DNA from 3 places in the Cobetia sp. 3AK genome. Region 2 is predicted to be linked to each of the others. Evidence: predicted binding sites of a transcription regulator. Region 2 holds the regulator's gene; each other region holds the start of a gene.

Region 1 (5,771 bases), on a different contig from region 2:
CTCGATGGAGAACAGCGGCGAGAACTCGCCGGGATTGATGATGCCGACCTGCGGCACATACAGCGCTCCCGCCACACCGGCCAGCATCGCCGAGACCACGAAGATGAACAGCTGCACACGTTCGACGCGATAGCCCAGAAAGCGCGTGCGCGCCTCGGCGTCGCGACAGGCGATGCTCAAACGCCCGAGCTTGGAGCCGACGATGCCGCGACACAGCAGATAGCCGAGCCCCAGCGCCACACCACTGGCGATGAACAGCGCGACGCGCATGGCATCCGTGCGCAGATCGAAGCCCAGCATGTCCTTGAAGTCAGTCAGGCCGTTGTTGCCGCCAAAGCCCATCTCGTTGCGGAAGAACGCCAGCATCAAGGCGAAGGTCAGCGCCTGGGTAATGATGGAGAGATAGACACCGGTGACGCGGGAGCGGAAGGCCAGGAATCCGAACACCAGCGCCAGCAGCCCCGGTGCCAGCAGCACCATCAGGAAGGCGAAGGCCGGCATGTCAAAGCCCTGCCAGAACCACGGCAGCTCCTGCCAGTTGAGGAAGACCATGAAATCCGGCAGCTCCGGATTGCCATAGACGCCGCGGTCGCCCACCTGGCGCATCAGGTACATGCCCATGGCGTAACCACCCAGCGCGAAGAAGGCGCCGTGGCCCAGGCTGAGGATGCCCAGGTAGCCCCAGACGAGATCCACCGCCACCGCCAGCAGCGCATAGCACAGGTACTTGCCCAGCAAGGTGACGGTGAAGGTGCTGACATGCAGCGGATTACTCTCGGGCAGCAGCACATGCAGCAGCGTGACCGCGAGTACCGACAGTGTCAGGACTGCCAGGAATATCTGGGTGGAGCGCTCCGTGAAGGGGCGCGCCAGCCAGGAACGTGAATCAGGCATGGATCAACCCTCCGCGGCGCGGCCCTTCTGCGGGAAGAGTCCCCGCGGGCGCTTTTGAATGAACAGGATGATGAAGACCAGCACCACGATCTTGGCGAGGACCGCACCCGCCCAGGGCTCGAGGAACTGATTGAGCAGTCCCAGCGACATGCCGGCCACCAGCGTGCCCCACAGATTGCCGACCCCGCCGAACACCACCACCATGAAGGAGTCGATAATGTAGTTCTGGCCCAGGTTCGGCCCGACGTTGGTGATCTGCGAGAGCGCGACACCGGCAAGGCCGGCAACGCCGGAGCCGAGTGCGAAGGTCATGATGTCGACACGCGTCGCCTTGATGCCCATCGAGCGCGCCATGGCACGATTCTGGGTCACCGCCCGCACCTCGAGCCCGAGACGGGTGCGGCGCATGATCAGCATCAGGCCGGCGAACACGAACAGCGCGAAGCCGATGATGTAGAGGCGATTGAGCGTCAATGACAGCGCCTCGTTGATCATCAGCGAGCCGCTCATCCACTCCGGCGTGACCACGATGCGATTCAGGGGCGAGATGGTGGTACGCACCAGCTGCTGCAGGATCAGGCTGATGCCGAAGGTGGCCAGCAAGGTCTCCAGCGGACGCCCCTTGAGGTGCTGGATGACGCTGCGCTCGATGATGACGCCCACCGCCGCCGCGACCAGAAAGCCTGCGGGAATGGAAAGCAGCAGTGCCAGTCCCGGCTGCCCGGGCAGCAGCTGCTGCATGCCCCAGGTGGTGTAGGCGCCCAGCATGATCAGTTCGCCATGCGCCATGTTGATCACGCCCATGACACCGAAGGTGATGGCAAGCCCGATGGCAGCCAGCACCAGTACCGAGCCCAGCGAGAGGCCGAAGTAGAGCGTCTCGAGCCCGCTGTTGAGCTGGAGCTTCTGCTCGATACCGGCCAGTGCTACCCGAGCGGCCTTGGCCAGCTGCGGGTCATCACTGGCCGCAGCACCATTGATGGCGGCAATCGCCGCGGCGTTCAGGCTGCCGGACAGCGTCTCCAGCGCCGCAGGGTCGCCATTGGCTTCCAGCTGCTGGATGGCGAGCGCCTCCGCCAGGGTGGCGCGGATATCAGTATCGGCTTCCTGCTCGATCAGGCTCGGCAGCCGCTCGGCCATGGTCTCATCGACACTGCCGCGCAGGCCGCGCGCCGCCGTGAGCCGGACCTCGGCCTCCGGGGACGACAGGTCGATCATCGACAGCACGCCATCGATGTGGCCGCGCAGCGAGTTGTTGCTGCGCAGTGTCTCGAGCTCACGCCGCGAGACCTTGCCGGCGGAGTCGCCGGACAGGGCGTCGGAAACGGCCCATTCGCGGCCGCGATTGCTGTCGATGATCAGGAAGCGCTCGCCGCTCTTGAGGCGAGCCAGCTTGCTTGAGGAGAAGGCTTCCAGCCAGCCACGCGCGCGCTCATCGCCGCTCACGGCGATCTCATCGATCACGGCCGGCTTGGCGGGATTGCGCGCCTCGGCAAGTCGGGTCAGCAAGGTCTGGGCAGCGCTGTCAGACAGACGCGCTGACTGCCCAGTCGCGGATTCGGACTGGGCAGCGGCAAACAGGGGGAATGACAGAAGACAGATCAGCAGCATCCTCTGCCAGCACCAGCGGAACATCGTTGAAACGGAGATAGACATCAAGAAGGCCATCCATGGTGAACGCGCGAAGGCGTCATCAGTCTCCGAGGGCGTCGCGACCTCGGAGCCGACACTCAGTGAGGCGGCACGCAGGTTCACATGCGCGCCGCCTCACTCTCAGAACGTGCTACGCATCATTGCGTGGCGACGTTCTGTTGAGCCCCACAGGAATGGGTCACGACGTTGTAGTTGCCGCACTCCATCGGCTTGCGCCAGTCACTGATCAGGTCCTTGGAACCTTCCAGATAGTCCGACCAGGCATCGCCTGCCACAGTGGAGGGGGTCTGCCAGACGACGGAGAACTGACCGTTGTCCTGGATCTCGCCGATCAGCACCGGTTTGGTGATGTGATGGTTGGGCATCATGGTGGCGTAGCCGCCGGTCAGGTTGGGAACGGATACGCCGATGATGGCGTCCTTGACCGCATCGACCTCGACACTGCCCGCCTTGCGAGCGGCTTCCATCCACATGTTGAAGCCGATGTAGTGGGCTTCCATCGGATCATTGGTGACGGCATCTTCCTTGCCGGTGTAGGCGATCCACTCATCGATGAAGTCGTAGTTGGTGTCGCTATCCACGCTCATGAAGTAGTTCCAGGCCGCGAGATGCCCGACCAGCGGCGCGGTATCGATGCCCGAGAGCTCCTGCTCGCCCACCGAGAAGGCCACCACCGGAATGTCCTCGGCATCGATGCCCTGGTTGGCCAGCTCACGATAGAACGGCACATTGGCATCGCCGTTGATGGTGGACACCACGGCTGTCTTCTTGCCCGCGCTGCCGAAGGACTTGATGTCCGAGACGATGGACTGCCAGTTGGAATGACCGAAGGGCGTGTAATTGACCATCACATCCTCATCGGCCACACCGTGAGACTTGAGGTAGGCGGCCAGGATCTTGTTGGTGGTACGCGGATAGACATAGTCCGTGCCTGCCAGCACCCAGCGCTCCACGCCCACGTCGTTCATCAGATAATCCACTGCCGGAATCGCCTGCTGATTGGGCGCCGCCCCGGTATAGAAGACATTCTCCGAGGACTCCTCGCCCTCATACTGCACCGGATAGAACAACAGGCCGTTGAGCTCCTCGACCACCGGCAGCACCGACTTGCGCGAGACGGACGTCCAGTTGCCGAAGATGACATCGACCTTGTCCTGCGCCAGCAGTTCACGCGCCTTCTCGGCAAACAGCGGCCAGTTGGAGGCCGGGTCGACCACGACGGGCTCCAGCTTGCGTCCCAGCAGCCCGCCCTTCTCGTTCTGCTTCTCGATCAGCATCAACATGGTGTCTTTCAGAGTCGATTCACTGATCGCCATGGTGCCGGACAGTGAATGCAGGATGCCGACCTTGATCGGCCCCTCTTCCGCCTGGGCGACATTGGCCAGCGAGAAACCGACACAGGCGGACAGCATTGCGGCAGCAATTTTCTTGTTCACGACATTCCCTCGTATCTTGTTGTACTTGTTATCCCGACTGAGGTAGTGCAATTGATGTGCCAGTCATAAGCAGGGGCGAACTGATGGAGGGAAACAGGGTGTCAGGAATCGGGCGCGCAAAGAGCGCACCAGTACAGTGCATAATCATGAGGCACGCCAAGCACACCGCACCAAAATAGGCCGATCCACGACAATGCAGAGTCAACAAGGAATACCAAAACCACTCGAGGCGAGTGAATGACCATTCTCTAGAATGGTTATGCAAGAAGGTCACTAGAGGGAACAGGAGGTGTAACAGGCTTCTCAGACAGTGGCAGCATGCCCGAGAAGACCATGATCTTCTCGGACTCATCCCTCAGGATGACTACCCTGAAACGTTTCTGAAGGAGGTGGCAAGCGCTGATGGATTTCCTTTCGGTATTTTCGCAATGTCACCAGGCTGATGGATTTACCATGCTCAACCTCGAAGTAGAACTGCACCTTGCAGAGATCTCCTGAGTATCTCTCAAGCAGATGCTTTATCGCAGCTCTATCTACTGCAGAGAATTTTGGAGGACGACCAGGTCTGGGCCTGTCCTCCAACATCGTCCACCGAGTCACTTTCCACCTATCAATCCAATTGACAATCGATTCTTTTGTCACCCCCAATCGAATTGCCACCACCTTGGCACTGATGCCCTCATCCACAAGTAGAAGTGCCGTGGCTCTCAATGCCTTCTGCTTACCTCTATGGGTATTCCTGAACGCCTCAAGACAAGTTCTTTCATACTGACTCAGCATTGATGAAATTCCCCTTTCAGCATAAGACTCATGCCATTTACCACCTATCACTATATGGCAGAACAGTATCTATTTTTGGATTCTACTAACCCATAAACCTCTGTCTTCCCTCTTCACTGTGTCGCCACCTCGACGGAACAGTTGGACATGGATAATACCCAACAGGCACCAGCCACAGGCTATACAAGGTGTAAATATCTGTAAAACGTTTTATTATCGTTTAACTGTAGAGCAGCAAGATTAATCTTCAAGTACTACGCATCTCATGCTTTTGGCCAAAAATGATCACTAGCCAATTCATCAAAAATCGAATGAAGGAAACACAAAAGACAAAACCAGTTACTAAAAAGATACATTATGAAAAAAATATATACATTATCGCGACATTTTGCGACACGAGATTCTCAACATTACAAACACGAGGTAATAGAAAAATAAAACCTACTACTCATTAAACGATAGATAAACAATCGCTCCTGAACAAATGATCCTCACCCTATAGCTTTGTGCAATAACTGCGATAACCCTCAGTAGATTTGACGCAGATCAATATTTAAGATTCCCCCTAACAAAGGAATCAAAAAGAAAAACTGCAAGGGAGAATCATCTATGCCGGTCAATGCCAAGGTCGCAGGACACAGCGGTCTGTCCTTACAGGACACTGTTCTTCGTCAAGTGCGTGAAGTCAGACTCAACGAAGCATCCGATGTGTCATTGGATATATCACCCGACGAAATCGCAGGTCTGTCTCGCTCGGGTGATGACCTTGTCCTGACACTGCAGAATGGTGAAGTCATTACCCTGGACGGCTTCTATATCGATCCACAGGAAGAAAGCCACCTGTATCTTCAGGGTGATGACTTCGCTGGCGATATCTACCGCATCGACATGGCCGGCACGTCTCCCGGCAATATCCCCTACGAAGCCATACCAGTAGAAAATACGATTGAGTCCGCTTTTCTGGCCACAACATTGGGCGCATCAGGAACGACTCTGGCGGCACTCGGC
Region 2 (5,771 bases):
ATTGTCGCGGGTCAGCGGATGACGGCGGCGGGTCGCGGAATAGCGTTCGAGCAGGACACGGGAGTCCGTGGTCAGGTAGACGACCTGCACATCCATGCCGCTCTGACGAACGCTGTCGAGCAGTTCAGGGAAGCGACTCAGGGCATCGGGGAGGTTGCGCGCGTCAATGGAGACCGCGATGCGCCGGCGGGTGGGGCTGTCCTTTTCCAGCTGCTCGACCAATGGTGCCAGCAGCATGCCGGGCAGATTGTCGATGGCATAGTAGCCAATGTCTTCCAGCGCCTGGAGGGCAATCGATTTGCCGGAACCGGAGCGACCACTGATGATCACGATCTTCATGGAGTGCTCTCCCAGGGCGAGGTCAGCATGAGGTGAAAGCGGAGGGTGCCTGAGGCCAGTCAGCGACAAGCCCGGAGCGAGTCCGGGCTTGCAGGTTCAGCGCGCCGGCAATTCGGCGATGGCCGAGGTCAGGGCATCGAACAATGCTCGCTGACTGTCTGCCTGGCGCAATGCTGCCCGGTTGGTGGGCGAGTTGAGCAGTTCCGCCACCTGGCCGAGCAGAGTGAGATGGGTGTCATCTGCCTCCTCGGGGACCAGCAGCACGAACAGCAGATCGATGGGTTCGCCATCGATGGCGTCAAAGTCGATGGGGTCACCGAGCTTCATGAACGCCGCGATGGGGGTCTTGCAGTGTGGACTGCGTGCATGTGGCACGGCCACGCCGTGGCCGATACCCGTCGAACCCAGTCTCTCGCGCCCGATCAGGCGCGAGAAGACTTCCTGGCTGTCCAGGCTGGGAATGTTCTGAGCAATGAAGGTGCTGAAGAATTCCAGCACCCGCTTCTTGCTCCCCCCGGGGACGCCGTAGAGCGTGCGCTCGGGGGGAAGAATCTGATCAAGTGTCATGGCAGAAGGTCAACGGGTCCCGGTGCCCTGAGAGCGAGCCTGGGACTTTTCCTTGTGTTTGACCAGCTGGCGGTCCAGCTTGTCGGCGAGCGCGTCGATGGCAGCGTACATGTTGGGGTCTTCTGCCAGGGCATGGAGGTCGGCGCCAGCGGCGTGCAGGGTGCAGGCAGCTTGTTGGCGTTCCTTCTCGATCGACAGTGTCACCTGAACATTGGTGATGTTGTCGTAATGCCGTTCGAGGCGAGCGAGCTTCTCGTTGACATAATCGCGGAGAGGATCGGTGAGTTCCACATGATGCCCGGTGATATTCACTTGCATGGACACGCTCCTTTATCCAGCGGGTTGCCTTTGAATTGTAACCCTTTTTGACTGCGAGCAAACCCTGATTGAACGCGCGGCCACTTTCTGACTCCGGCCATGGTCTCGTGGCGATCATCTGCTGGCGAGAGCGGCGGTGCCGGTGTACCGAGCGTCTACCCCGACAATGCCCAAGCTTTGAACAAAGATCAACGCTGCGCTGCATCGTGGGGCAAGGCTTGTCTTCAACCCAGCGAGGGATATCAGCAGGTTCTTCATGAGCATCGCCTCGCATCACGGACGGAATGGGGCTCGAGAAACCGGCCGTTTGTGGCCAATGTCAGCATTTACGTCGACGTTCGTGTGGCAGGAGTCGGTGGCGACCCCTGGCTATCTGTCCGTGGGATGTGAGGGAAAAAGAAAGCACTCTGGAGAAAAGTGGCAGGAAAAATAGGCAATTGGGGGCGTGAAGTCACTCACGCAGTCGCAAGGACAGGCATTGCCAACCGGTATTCAGACGACCGATTGGCAGATGATGCCAGGATGGCAGGTGCAAGGGGGCGAGCTTCAGCGCTCCGACGTGTGGAGCCCGCTGGCTTGCGGGTATCCGTTATCGAGACTCACGCCAAGCGCTTGCGCTCGCTGGAGGAGGGGATGCCCATGGCCTCGCGATACTTGGCGACCGTCCGGCGCGCTACCTCGATGCCATCACTGGCCAGCAGATCCACCAGGCGTGAGTCGGACAATGGCTTGCGCGCCGGTTCTTCCGAGATCAGCTTGCGAATGCGCGCGCGGATCGCGGTGCTGGAGTGCGCGTCACCGTTGCCGCTGCCACCCACCTGACTCGAGAAGAAGAACTTGAGTTCGAACACGCCTCTCGGGGTGTGGATATATTTCTGGGTGGTCACCCGCGAGATGGTGGATTCGTGCATCTCGACCACTTCCGCGATGTTGGCGAGGATCAGCGGCTTCATGCCTTCTTCCCCCTGCTCGAGGAAGTCGATCTGGCGCGCCATGATCTCGCGGCCCACCTTGAGCAGGGTGTCGTTGCGTGAGGACAGGCTCTTCATCAGCCAGCGGGCTTCCTGAAGATTGTCCTTGAGGAAGGTGTTGTCCGCGGACTTGTCGGCCCGCTTGATGAGGGCGGCATATTCCGGCTGGATACGCAGCTTGGGCAGCGCTTCCGGGTTGAGCTCGACCTGCCAGCCGTGACGCGTATGACGGACCAGCAGGTCCGGGATGACGTAATCACTGGCAGGCTCGCCCCAGGCGGACGCTGGGCGCGGGTCGAGCGCCCGTACCAGACGAATGACGTGATCCAGCTCATCATCATCCAGGCTCAGGCGACGCTTGAGCAGCTTGCGATCGTCATTGCCCAGTGCCTCGAGGAATTGCCGCACCAGACGGCGGGCCTGGGCCAGCAGTGGCAGATCGTCCGGCAGCAGGGCCAGCTGAAGCAGCAGGCATTCCCGCAGGTCTCGAGCGAACACACCGGTGGGATCGAACTGCTGAAGGCGCAGCAGGACCTGCTCGAGTTCCGACGCCTTGAGGCCGGGCAGTCCCTGACCTCGCAGGCCATCGACCAGTTCGTCCAGGCTCATGCTCAGGTAGCCGGCCCCATCCACCGCATCGATCAGACTCTCCGCCATCTGGCGTTCACGCGCATCGAGGTCCGTCATCGCCAGCTGCCAGCGCAGATGGTCCTGCAGGCTTTCGACACTGGTGTTGCGATCGAAGTCCGGCCCGTCCTCGCTCGAGCTTCCGCTGCCGGAACTGGTCAGGCTGCCTGCGTGATCCTGGTAGAGGTCCGACCAGTCACTGTCGAGAGGGTATTCTTCAGGAATCTCGCTGTTGGTCTCGGAGGTGGAGATCTCGCTCTTGTCCTGTGTCTCCGCGACATCCAGCGACTCGTATTCCTCGTCAAGCTCCAGCATGGGGTTTGACTCGAGCGCCTGCTGTATCTCCTGACGCAGGTCCAGCGTCGACAACTGCAGCAGCTGGATCGCTTGCTGAAGTTGCGGGGTCATGGTCAGGGAAGTGCCGAGTCGAAGCTGCAAGGTGGGTTTCATGGGGTCTGTCATTCACGGCAAAGGAACGTGCATCTACGCTATACCGTGGGTCGGGGCACTGACAAGGGGCAGTCGAGAATATTCAAGCAACTTGCATGCCATGTTGCCACCAAGGTGGTATGGACGTCATGCATTCGAGTGAGGTGTGGCAGAGCAGGAAGGTTCACGGGGAGATCACGCAAGCGCATGTCGAGGCGCTTGCGTGAGGGGGCGGGGAACGAGGCCCCGACAGTGAAGCAGGAAGTGGCGGGTGCTGGAGGGTGCTGGTGAGAGCAGAAGAGGTCGGACGGCTCTCGTCAGGCTGACGGCTCTCACCAGGCTGACGGCACTCTCGGGCTAGAGCTTGAACTCATGGCCCAGGTAGACATCACGCACCTGCTGGTTGGCGAGGATGGTGTCGGCGTCGCCATGCGCGATGATCTGACCATCGCCCACGATGTAGGCGGTATCGCAGATGTCGAGTGTCTCGCGCACGTTGTGGTCGGTGATCAGCACCCCGATGCCGCGGTCACGCAGCTGGCGCACGATGCTCTTGATCTCGCCCACCGAGATGGGGTCCACGCCGGCAAACGGCTCATCTAGCAGCACGAAGTCTGGCTCGGTGGCCAGTGCGCGAGCGATCTCCACGCGGCGGCGCTCCCCGCCGGAAAGGCTCATGCCGGCACTGTCACGAATATGCGTGATGCTGAACTCGTTGAGCAGCTCCTCCAGGCGTGCCTTGCGTCCGTTGCGATCCAGATCCTTGCGCGTCTCGAGGATCGCCATGATGTTGTCGGACACCGAGAGCTTGCGGAAGATCGAGGCTTCCTGGGGCAGATAGCCGATGCCGGCGCGAGCCCGCTGGTGCATGGCGGCGCCGGACAGGTCGTGGTCATCGATGGTCACGCTACCGGCATCCGAGCGCACGAGGCCGACGATCATGTAGAACGAGGTCGTCTTGCCGGCCCCGTTGGGGCCCAGCAGGCCTACGATGTCACCCTGGCGGATTTCCAGCGAGATGTCCTTGACGACCTTGCGACCCTTGTAGGCCTTGGCCAGATGACGAGCGCTGAGGGTACGTGGGCTGGCAGCAGTCATGCTCATTGATCCTTGCTGGCATTGGCGCCACGTGGCGTCAGGGTCATGTGGACGCGTGACCCCTCGGAGGATGAGGCATCGGTGCCATTGCTGGCATTGACCTGGCGCTTGTCCAGGAAGTATTCCACGTAGCCACCTTCGAAGGTGTCATCGCCTTTCTCCAGGCGGGCATCGCCGACCAGTTCCACCCGGCGCTCCAGCGCGTGGTAGCGAATGGTATTCGCCCAGCCCTTGACCAGTCGCTCGTCGGTATCGGGTTTCTGCTCCATGTAGGCGCGCTGGCCGGTGGCCTTGACCAGGGAGATCTCGCCGCTGTCGGCGCGACTGATGTCCACGCGCGCGGCATCCAGCTTCATGCTGCCCTGGCGCATTTCCACGCGACCGGTATAGGTGGCCGTGCCGGCCTTGTCATCCAGTGACAGTGAGTCGGCGGCAATGTTGATCGGCTGGTTGGCATCGCTGTCCAGCGCCAGTGCGGTCGGGGAAAGCGTCGTCATGCCAAGTGCCAGGCCAAGGGCCATGACACCGGGTCTGAGTGTCTGGCGCCAGACCGTCAAGGGCGTGAGAGTCGTTGAAGTCATGGAGTGCTCCTTGGCAGAACTGGTAAGGCTTCACGATCACTCAGGCCATCGTGAAGCGGAAATCGGGGAGAGAGGATTCGGCGCATGCAGGGGCGCGCTCACTGATCCTGGGCCGGTGCGGCATCGAAGGTGCTGGAGACGCGGCCATCATCGTCACGGGTGGTGTCATTGCCGGTGTCGAGAGTCTCGGCTTCCCGGGCGGCATCGCTCTTGCCCTTGCCGGGTTGCAGGGTACTGCGGACGCGGCCTTCCAGCTGGGCGGAATCCTGAGAGAGGTCAGCGCTGAAGCGGTCACTCTCGACGCGTTGACCATTCTGGGTGATCACCACCGGCACGTCACTCCAGGCACGGTTCTGCTCACGACTGTAATGCAGCACGTCGGTGTCCAGTGTCCAGGCGTCCGAAGGCTGGCGCAGTCTGGCATTGCCCTCGAGGGTGAAGGTGTCGCCGCCGGCGCTCAACACGCCACTGTCACCCGTGGCGTACCAGCGACGGTCTTCGCTGTCGTTGGTCCGGATCTTCGGTGCCTGCGCACGCGTCACGTCATCGCCTGGCGTGTGTTCGATGTGCGGGGAGGTCATCGACTGGATCGACACTCCCCGCGCATCGAAGCGCGTCATGTCAGCCCCGTCGAGATAGTAATCCGGCTCATCACTGCTGGCGTCGACATCCACTGTCGATTCCAGACTGTTGCGCTGCTCGATCAGGGCCATGACGCCGCCGACCAGCAGGAGCAGCAGCATCAGCCACAGGCGCGGAGAGGGACGGGGAAGACGTGGCATCAGGCGCGCGACTCCTGCAGATAGGTATCCAGCACCGAGGCCCAGTGGCCCTGTGCCTT
Region 3 (5,771 bases), on a different contig from region 2:
CACAGGTCATGGCAGGCTATCCGGCAGACGGGAGCGCCGTGGCGCCCCCGGAAGTCATGAGGAAAAGGAGTCCTAGGAACAGGAGCCCAGGCACAGGAGGCTGGTGGTGGCACAGCGCTCTTGCGGCGGGCTGGCCTCGGCTCAGAACACGAAGACGTGGGCGATACCAGCGATGATCGGCAGGGTGATCAGCGTGCGCAGCACGAAGATGGCCACCAGTTCCCAGATCTTGAGCGGAATCTTCGACTTGAGCAGCAGGGCACCGATCTCGGACATGTAGATCAACTGGGTCAGGGACAGGCAGGCGATCACGAAGCGGGTCAGTTCGCTGTCGATGTCCTTGGCCAGCACCGCCGGCAGGAACATGTCGGCAAAGCCGACTAGCGTCGCCGGGGCTGCCTCTGCCGCGTGGGGAATCTGCAGCAGTTCCAGCAGAGGAATCATCGGGTAGGAGAGCCAGGTGAAGACCGGCGTGAACTCGGCCAGCATCAGCGCCACGGTCCCGATGGCGATCACCACCGGCAGCAGACCGAGGAAGATGTCCGCCACGTTGAAGCCGGCCGATTTCACCAGCTTGAGCGGGCCCGGCGCATGCTCGGCGCGCGCGACCGCCATGCCGAGTGAGTAACGCAGCACGCCACAGTCACTCTGGTTCTCTTCACTGATCTGGCAGCCGACCGGCTCGTGGTAGTCATCTCGCTTGCGCGACAGCGGCGGCAGACGCGGCACGATGACGGCGGCGATCAGCCCTGCGATGACGACGGTCAGATAGAAGGGCACGAACAGGTGATTGATGTTCATGAAGCTGGTGACCAGCAACGCGAAGGCAATCGAGACCACCGAGAAGTTGGTGGCGATCACCGCCGCTTCGCGCTTGCTGTAGAAGCCCTGCTCGTACTGCTGGGTGGTGATCAGCACGCCGACGGTGCCGGAGCCCATCCATGAGGCGGTGGCATCGATGGCACTGCGACCGGGTAGATTGAAGATGGCGCGGAACGGACGGCGAACCAGGCTGCCGATGAATTCCATGAAGCCGAAGTCCACCAGCAGCGGCAGCAGAATGGCCGCGAAGAAGAAGAAGGTCAGCAGGACAGGGGCGAGATCATTGAGCATCACGCCGCCGGTGAAGGCCGCCGTGACGGCGGCTGGCCCCCACTGGAAGTAGGTCATCAGCGCGAAGATGGCGCCCAGGGCGCGCATGGCAAACCACACCGGTGCGACATCGAACAGCTCATGCGCTGCACCCTGACGTGCCCAGTTCGGCTTGGCGAGCTTGACGAAGCCGGTGAGGATCACCGACAGACACAGCACCGCGACGGCGATGGCGGGCAAGGCGCTGCCGAGCGTGGCCTTGAGCCAATCGGCCATCAGGCCCATGCCGATGTTGATGGTGTCGCCAACGCTGAACGGCACCAGGAAGAAGCTGACGCCGAGCAGTGACGGCACCAGGAATTTCATCAGCCCCCTGGCCGTCAGCGGCACCGGGCGGGTGGCGATCAGGTCCTTCTTCGGGCGGGCCGCTGGGGTCGCGGCGGAGTCAGACGCGGAGTCATGCTGGGACGGTGCGTGCTCCGCCGTCGGGTCGATGCTGGTTGTCATTCGGGTCACCTTGATCTTGTTGTAATGGTCAGGCTCTGATCGGTCATTCGGCATGCGACATGCCGTCTTCGCGGGGGATTCTTCACGTGCCAGAGACGGGACAGGCCCCTGGCACGCGACCCGCCCTCCGGCGGGGTCTTTCACTGGCAATGGAGGTGCGGTGCGACTCAGTCGCGCTGTTGCACGCCCGGCAATACGCAGAGCATCTCGTAGAGCAGGGTCGCGCCCATCAGCGCGGTGTTGCCGCTGGTGTCGTAGGGCGGAGAGACTTCCATCAGGTCACCGCCGACGATATTGAGGCCACGTGCGCCGCGCACGATTTCCATGCCCTGGGGCATGGTCAGGCCGCCGGCTTCCACGGTGCCGGTACCGGGGGCGACGGAGGGGTCCAGTCCGTCGATGTCGAAGGTGATGTACACCGGGCGATCGCCCATCATGTCTCGCACTTCGGCCATCAGCGGGGCGAGTGACTTGAACCAGCACATCTCGGCGGTTTCCACGCGGAAGCCCTGCTGCCGGCACCAGTCGAAGTCATCGGCGGAGTAGCCGGTGCCACGCAGGCCGATCTGCACCACGCGGTGGCTGTCGAGCAGGCCTTCTTCCTGGGCGCGACGAATCGGCGTGCCGTGGGCGATGGGCTCGCCGAACATGTGGTCATTCACGTCGGCGTGGGCATCGATGTGGATCAGGCCGACCGGGCCGTGCTTCTTGGCGATGGCGCGCAGCACCGGCAGGGTGACGGTGTGGTCACCGCCCAGGGTGAGCGGCACGCAATCGTGGCTGAGCACTTCATCGTAGAATTTCTCGATGATGTCCATGCTCTTGGGCAGGTGGAAGGTGTTGATCGGCACATCGCCGATGTCCGCCACCTGCAGGCTGTCGAAGGGCGCGGCGCGGGTGGCCATGTTGTAGGGGCGCAGCATGCGCGATTCATCACGGATCTGACGCGGGCCGAGACGCGCGCCCGGGCGGTTGGAGGTACCGATGTCCAGCGGAATGCCGATGAAGGCGGCATCCAGGCCTTCCGCGGTTTCCTGAGCCGGCAGGCGCATCATGGTGGCCGGCCCGCCGAAACGTGGCATGTCGTTGCCGCCCAGTGGCTGATTGAATTCGCTCATCTGTCTCTCCAGGGTCTTGAGTCGCTCGCGATACGCTGACGGCGAGCGGGGTATTGTGATGGTTCGCCTGATCGCCTGGCCGGACGGTGTCATGAAAGCCGGCGATTCTCCTTGGCGCATACCCCAGCATTGCAGTAACCATGCCAACTTTCAGTCGATTGATTTTATTGGATTTTTTAAAGAGGTGGTTGTCGAGTGATTCATTTGTGGATCACTCGTGCGCCAATACTGATTCAAAAATGGATCACTGATTCATTTGTGGATCACATTCAGGCATCATCGAGAGTGTCTTTTAGCGCTGTACTTGCAGCGCAGTACTTGCAGCGCACTGTCAGGAAGTGCGCTGTCGTCAAAAGCACCTCTTGAAAAGACGTGCAAGACAGACCTGCGAGAAAGACCCGCAGAAAGCCCCGTCCCGATTCACAGGCTCGACCATGAGGTGCCCGCCATGTCAGAGCTCGACCACCAGATTCTCAAGACCATCATCGACACCGCTCACGATCACTACTTCGTGGTGAGCGCGGACGGCCAGGTGCTGGATGTCAGCCCCGGCGCCGCGGCGGTCTATGGCATGACGCGTGAGGCGCTGTGTGCCGCCAACGTGCATGACCTGGAAGCCAGCGGGGTGCTCAAACCCTCCATCAGCCTGGAGGTGCTGCGCACGGGGCGAACGCTGCAGATGATGCAGCTCACCGCCACTGGACGGCGAGTGGTGGCGCAGGCGCATCCGGTATTCGTCGCGGGCAAGCTCGAGTGCGTGGTCAGCCGCTCGATGGATCTCACCGATATCCAACTGTTGCAGCAGGAATATGCCGTGCTCCAGCAGCGCTTCACGGATCACCTGCGGCGCAACTCGCGGGGCAGTGAGCTGGGCGGGGGGAGTGCGGGGGAAAGTGATTGGGGGGCGGTGGGGAGTGCGCGCTCCGGTGCCGAGCAGACCACCCATGACGCGCAGCAGCAGGGGCGTGCCCTGTGTGAGCAGGCCGCGCGCGAGCAGGCAGAGTGTGAAGACGCCGCGCTGGAACTGGGCGAGCTACAGGTCAAAAGCCCCGTGATGCGTGAGATAGCGCTGCTGCTCAAGCGGGTCGCGCCCACCAACGCCACGGTACTGATGCTGGGCGAATCCGGGGTCGGCAAGACGGCCTTCGCCCATCAACTGCATCGCTGGAGCCAACGCGCCGACGGCCCCTTCATCGAGGTGAACTGTGGCGCCATCCCCGAAAGCCTGTTCGAGTCCGAGATGTTCGGCTATCAAGCCGGTGCCTTCACCGGCGCGGGCAATCGCGGCAAGGCGGGCCTGATGGAGCAGGCCGAAGGCGGCACCCTGTTTCTGGATGAAATCGGTGAGCTGCCGCTCGCCACCCAGACCAAGCTGCTCAAGGTGATTCAGGACGGAATGATCACCCGCCTGGGCGACACCACCACCCGCCGCGCCGACTTCCGACTGGTCGTCGCCACCAATCAAGACCTCGCCGCCCGCGTGGAGCAGGGACAATTCCGCCTCGACCTCTACTACCGCATCAATGTGCTCCCCGTCAGCCTGCCGCCGCTGCGCGAACGCCGCGAAGACATTCCCGCCCTGATAGAGCAACACCTCTCACGCCTCAATCAACGTCACGGTCGTCGCAAACTCCTCGACGCTACCCTATGGCCCGTTCTCATGCGCCAGGACTGGCTCGGTAATATCCGCGAACTGGAAAACTGGCTGGAACGCGCCTGGCTCAGCGCCCCCAGTGATGTCATCGACAGCGACTCAGTAAAATCACTGCTCAACACTTGTTCCACGAATAACGCTAATGGACTAGGCAATTCATTTGGCTTCAGTAATGACAAATCTAATGGAATAGGCGTTACTGAAAGTTTTCCCACTGCCGATACCTTACATAGTGACAATTCCCTCTCAGTGCATGCCGCTGAGGGGGCGGTAGCCATGCCAATACCCAAACTCGGCCCCAACGAAACGCTCAAGGAAGGCTTGGCACGCATCGAAGCACAGTGGCTACGCGAGATGGCAGCCGAGCTGCCCAGTACCTATGCGATAGCCAAGAGGGCAGGGATCAGCCAGCCTTCGGTGGTGAGGAAACTTAAAAATGTATAATCAAATTAATATTGTACTTTCTTGTTAGGGAGGAAGTATGGATATAGTTATAATTTCAGCTTTTGTTTCGGCTACGATTACGATGCTAATTAATTATTTCAAAATAACTTATTCAGCCTCTGTAATTTATAGATATGAAGAAAAAAGAGAAATAAGAAAATTTGTAGTCAGACATCATGGTTATTTGGTCCGTTATACAAGCAATATGAGTTACAGGTTGTTTAACATGTATTCAAATAAAAATAGATGTTGGTTAGATGTTGGTAAGAAATATTCTTCCAACAATTACTATTACAATAGCACCCTTTATAGGTTTATGTGTGTGATTGCTTGTATTTACCAAGTAGATCAAGAATCACTGATTATGAATACCAAAGTGGCTGAGAAAAAAGATTTGTTGTTTTTAAATTACTCCGAAGCAATACATTGGGTTATGACAGATACAGCCCTTTTTGAAGGGTTGGATTATAATAACTATGAGCAATCATGTCATTTTTTTTCGGATAAGCTAAGAGAATATGGCGCATTATGTGTTAATGAAGATAAGGTGGTTAGTATGGATATCTTTTTGAAGCATATTAACCATGAGTCTGGTATAGGGCCCGTATTAGATTATTTTGATGGCATCGAATTAGATGAGAATAATTTTAAGTGGGATAGGTTGGTTGTTCTTCATCTTATATTGCTTGCTTTCCTAAATGAATATGGCTATCGGAGACATAGAAGTGACGATAAGGTTTTCCTTGAAGTCGCAGGGAAGATCAATAACATACAGGTCTTAACTAACTTTGTCGAGTGGATCCCTAAGCTAGATTTAAATAATAACAAAGAGATTAGAAAGATAATGTGTGCATATGAAAAGCTGCCACGAGTTAAGCGCATATAATATTCATTATTGAGTATTCATACAAGGAGATGGCGATATGGATAAAAGAATTGAGGGTTCATGGTTAATA

The links. The regulator sigma-54, encoded in region 2, starts transcription at its own class of promoters, with help from an activator protein. The targets are predictions, from matches to a motif close to TGGCACNNNNNTTGCTNT.
Region 1: the regulator sigma-54 is predicted to act here: its motif matches at 4,028-4,045, upstream of urtA (urea ABC transporter substrate-binding protein).
Region 3: the regulator sigma-54 is predicted to act here: its motif matches at 2,846-2,863, upstream of speB (agmatinase).

Annotation. Positions count from the first base shown of each region.
Region 1 covers NZ_JARWKR010000005.1:188-5,958, reverse strand. Annotated here, with positions in the region: gene urtC (urea ABC transporter permease subunit UrtC) at 1-894, opposite strand, end outside; gene urtB (urea ABC transporter permease subunit UrtB) at 898-2,505, opposite strand; gene urtA (urea ABC transporter substrate-binding protein) at 2,685-3,959, opposite strand; partial or broken gene QD228_RS08260 (BapA prefix-like domain-containing protein) at 5,373-5,771, shown strand, end outside.
Region 2 covers NZ_JARWKR010000001.1:469,288-475,058, reverse strand. Annotated here, with positions in the region: gene rapZ (RNase adapter RapZ) at 1-339, opposite strand, end outside; gene QD228_RS02065 (PTS sugar transporter subunit IIA) at 436-906, opposite strand; gene raiA (ribosome-associated translation inhibitor RaiA) at 916-1,224, opposite strand; gene QD228_RS02055 (RNA polymerase factor sigma-54) at 1,824-3,272, opposite strand; gene lptB (LPS export ABC transporter ATP-binding protein) at 3,609-4,355, opposite strand; gene lptA (lipopolysaccharide transport periplasmic protein LptA) at 4,352-4,930, opposite strand; gene lptC (LPS export ABC transporter periplasmic protein LptC) at 5,029-5,712, opposite strand; gene QD228_RS02035 (HAD hydrolase family protein) at 5,712-5,771, opposite strand, start outside.
Region 3 covers NZ_JARWKR010000004.1:86,016-91,786, forward strand. Annotated here, with positions in the region: gene QD228_RS06995 (5-guanidino-2-oxopentanoate decarboxylase) at 1-10, opposite strand, end outside; gene QD228_RS07000 (YjiH family protein) at 142-1,458, opposite strand; gene speB (agmatinase) at 1,767-2,717, opposite strand; gene QD228_RS07010 (sigma 54-interacting transcriptional regulator) at 3,166-4,815, shown strand; gene QD228_RS07015 (hypothetical protein) at 4,853-5,701, shown strand; gene QD228_RS07020 (hypothetical protein) at 5,739-5,771, shown strand, end outside.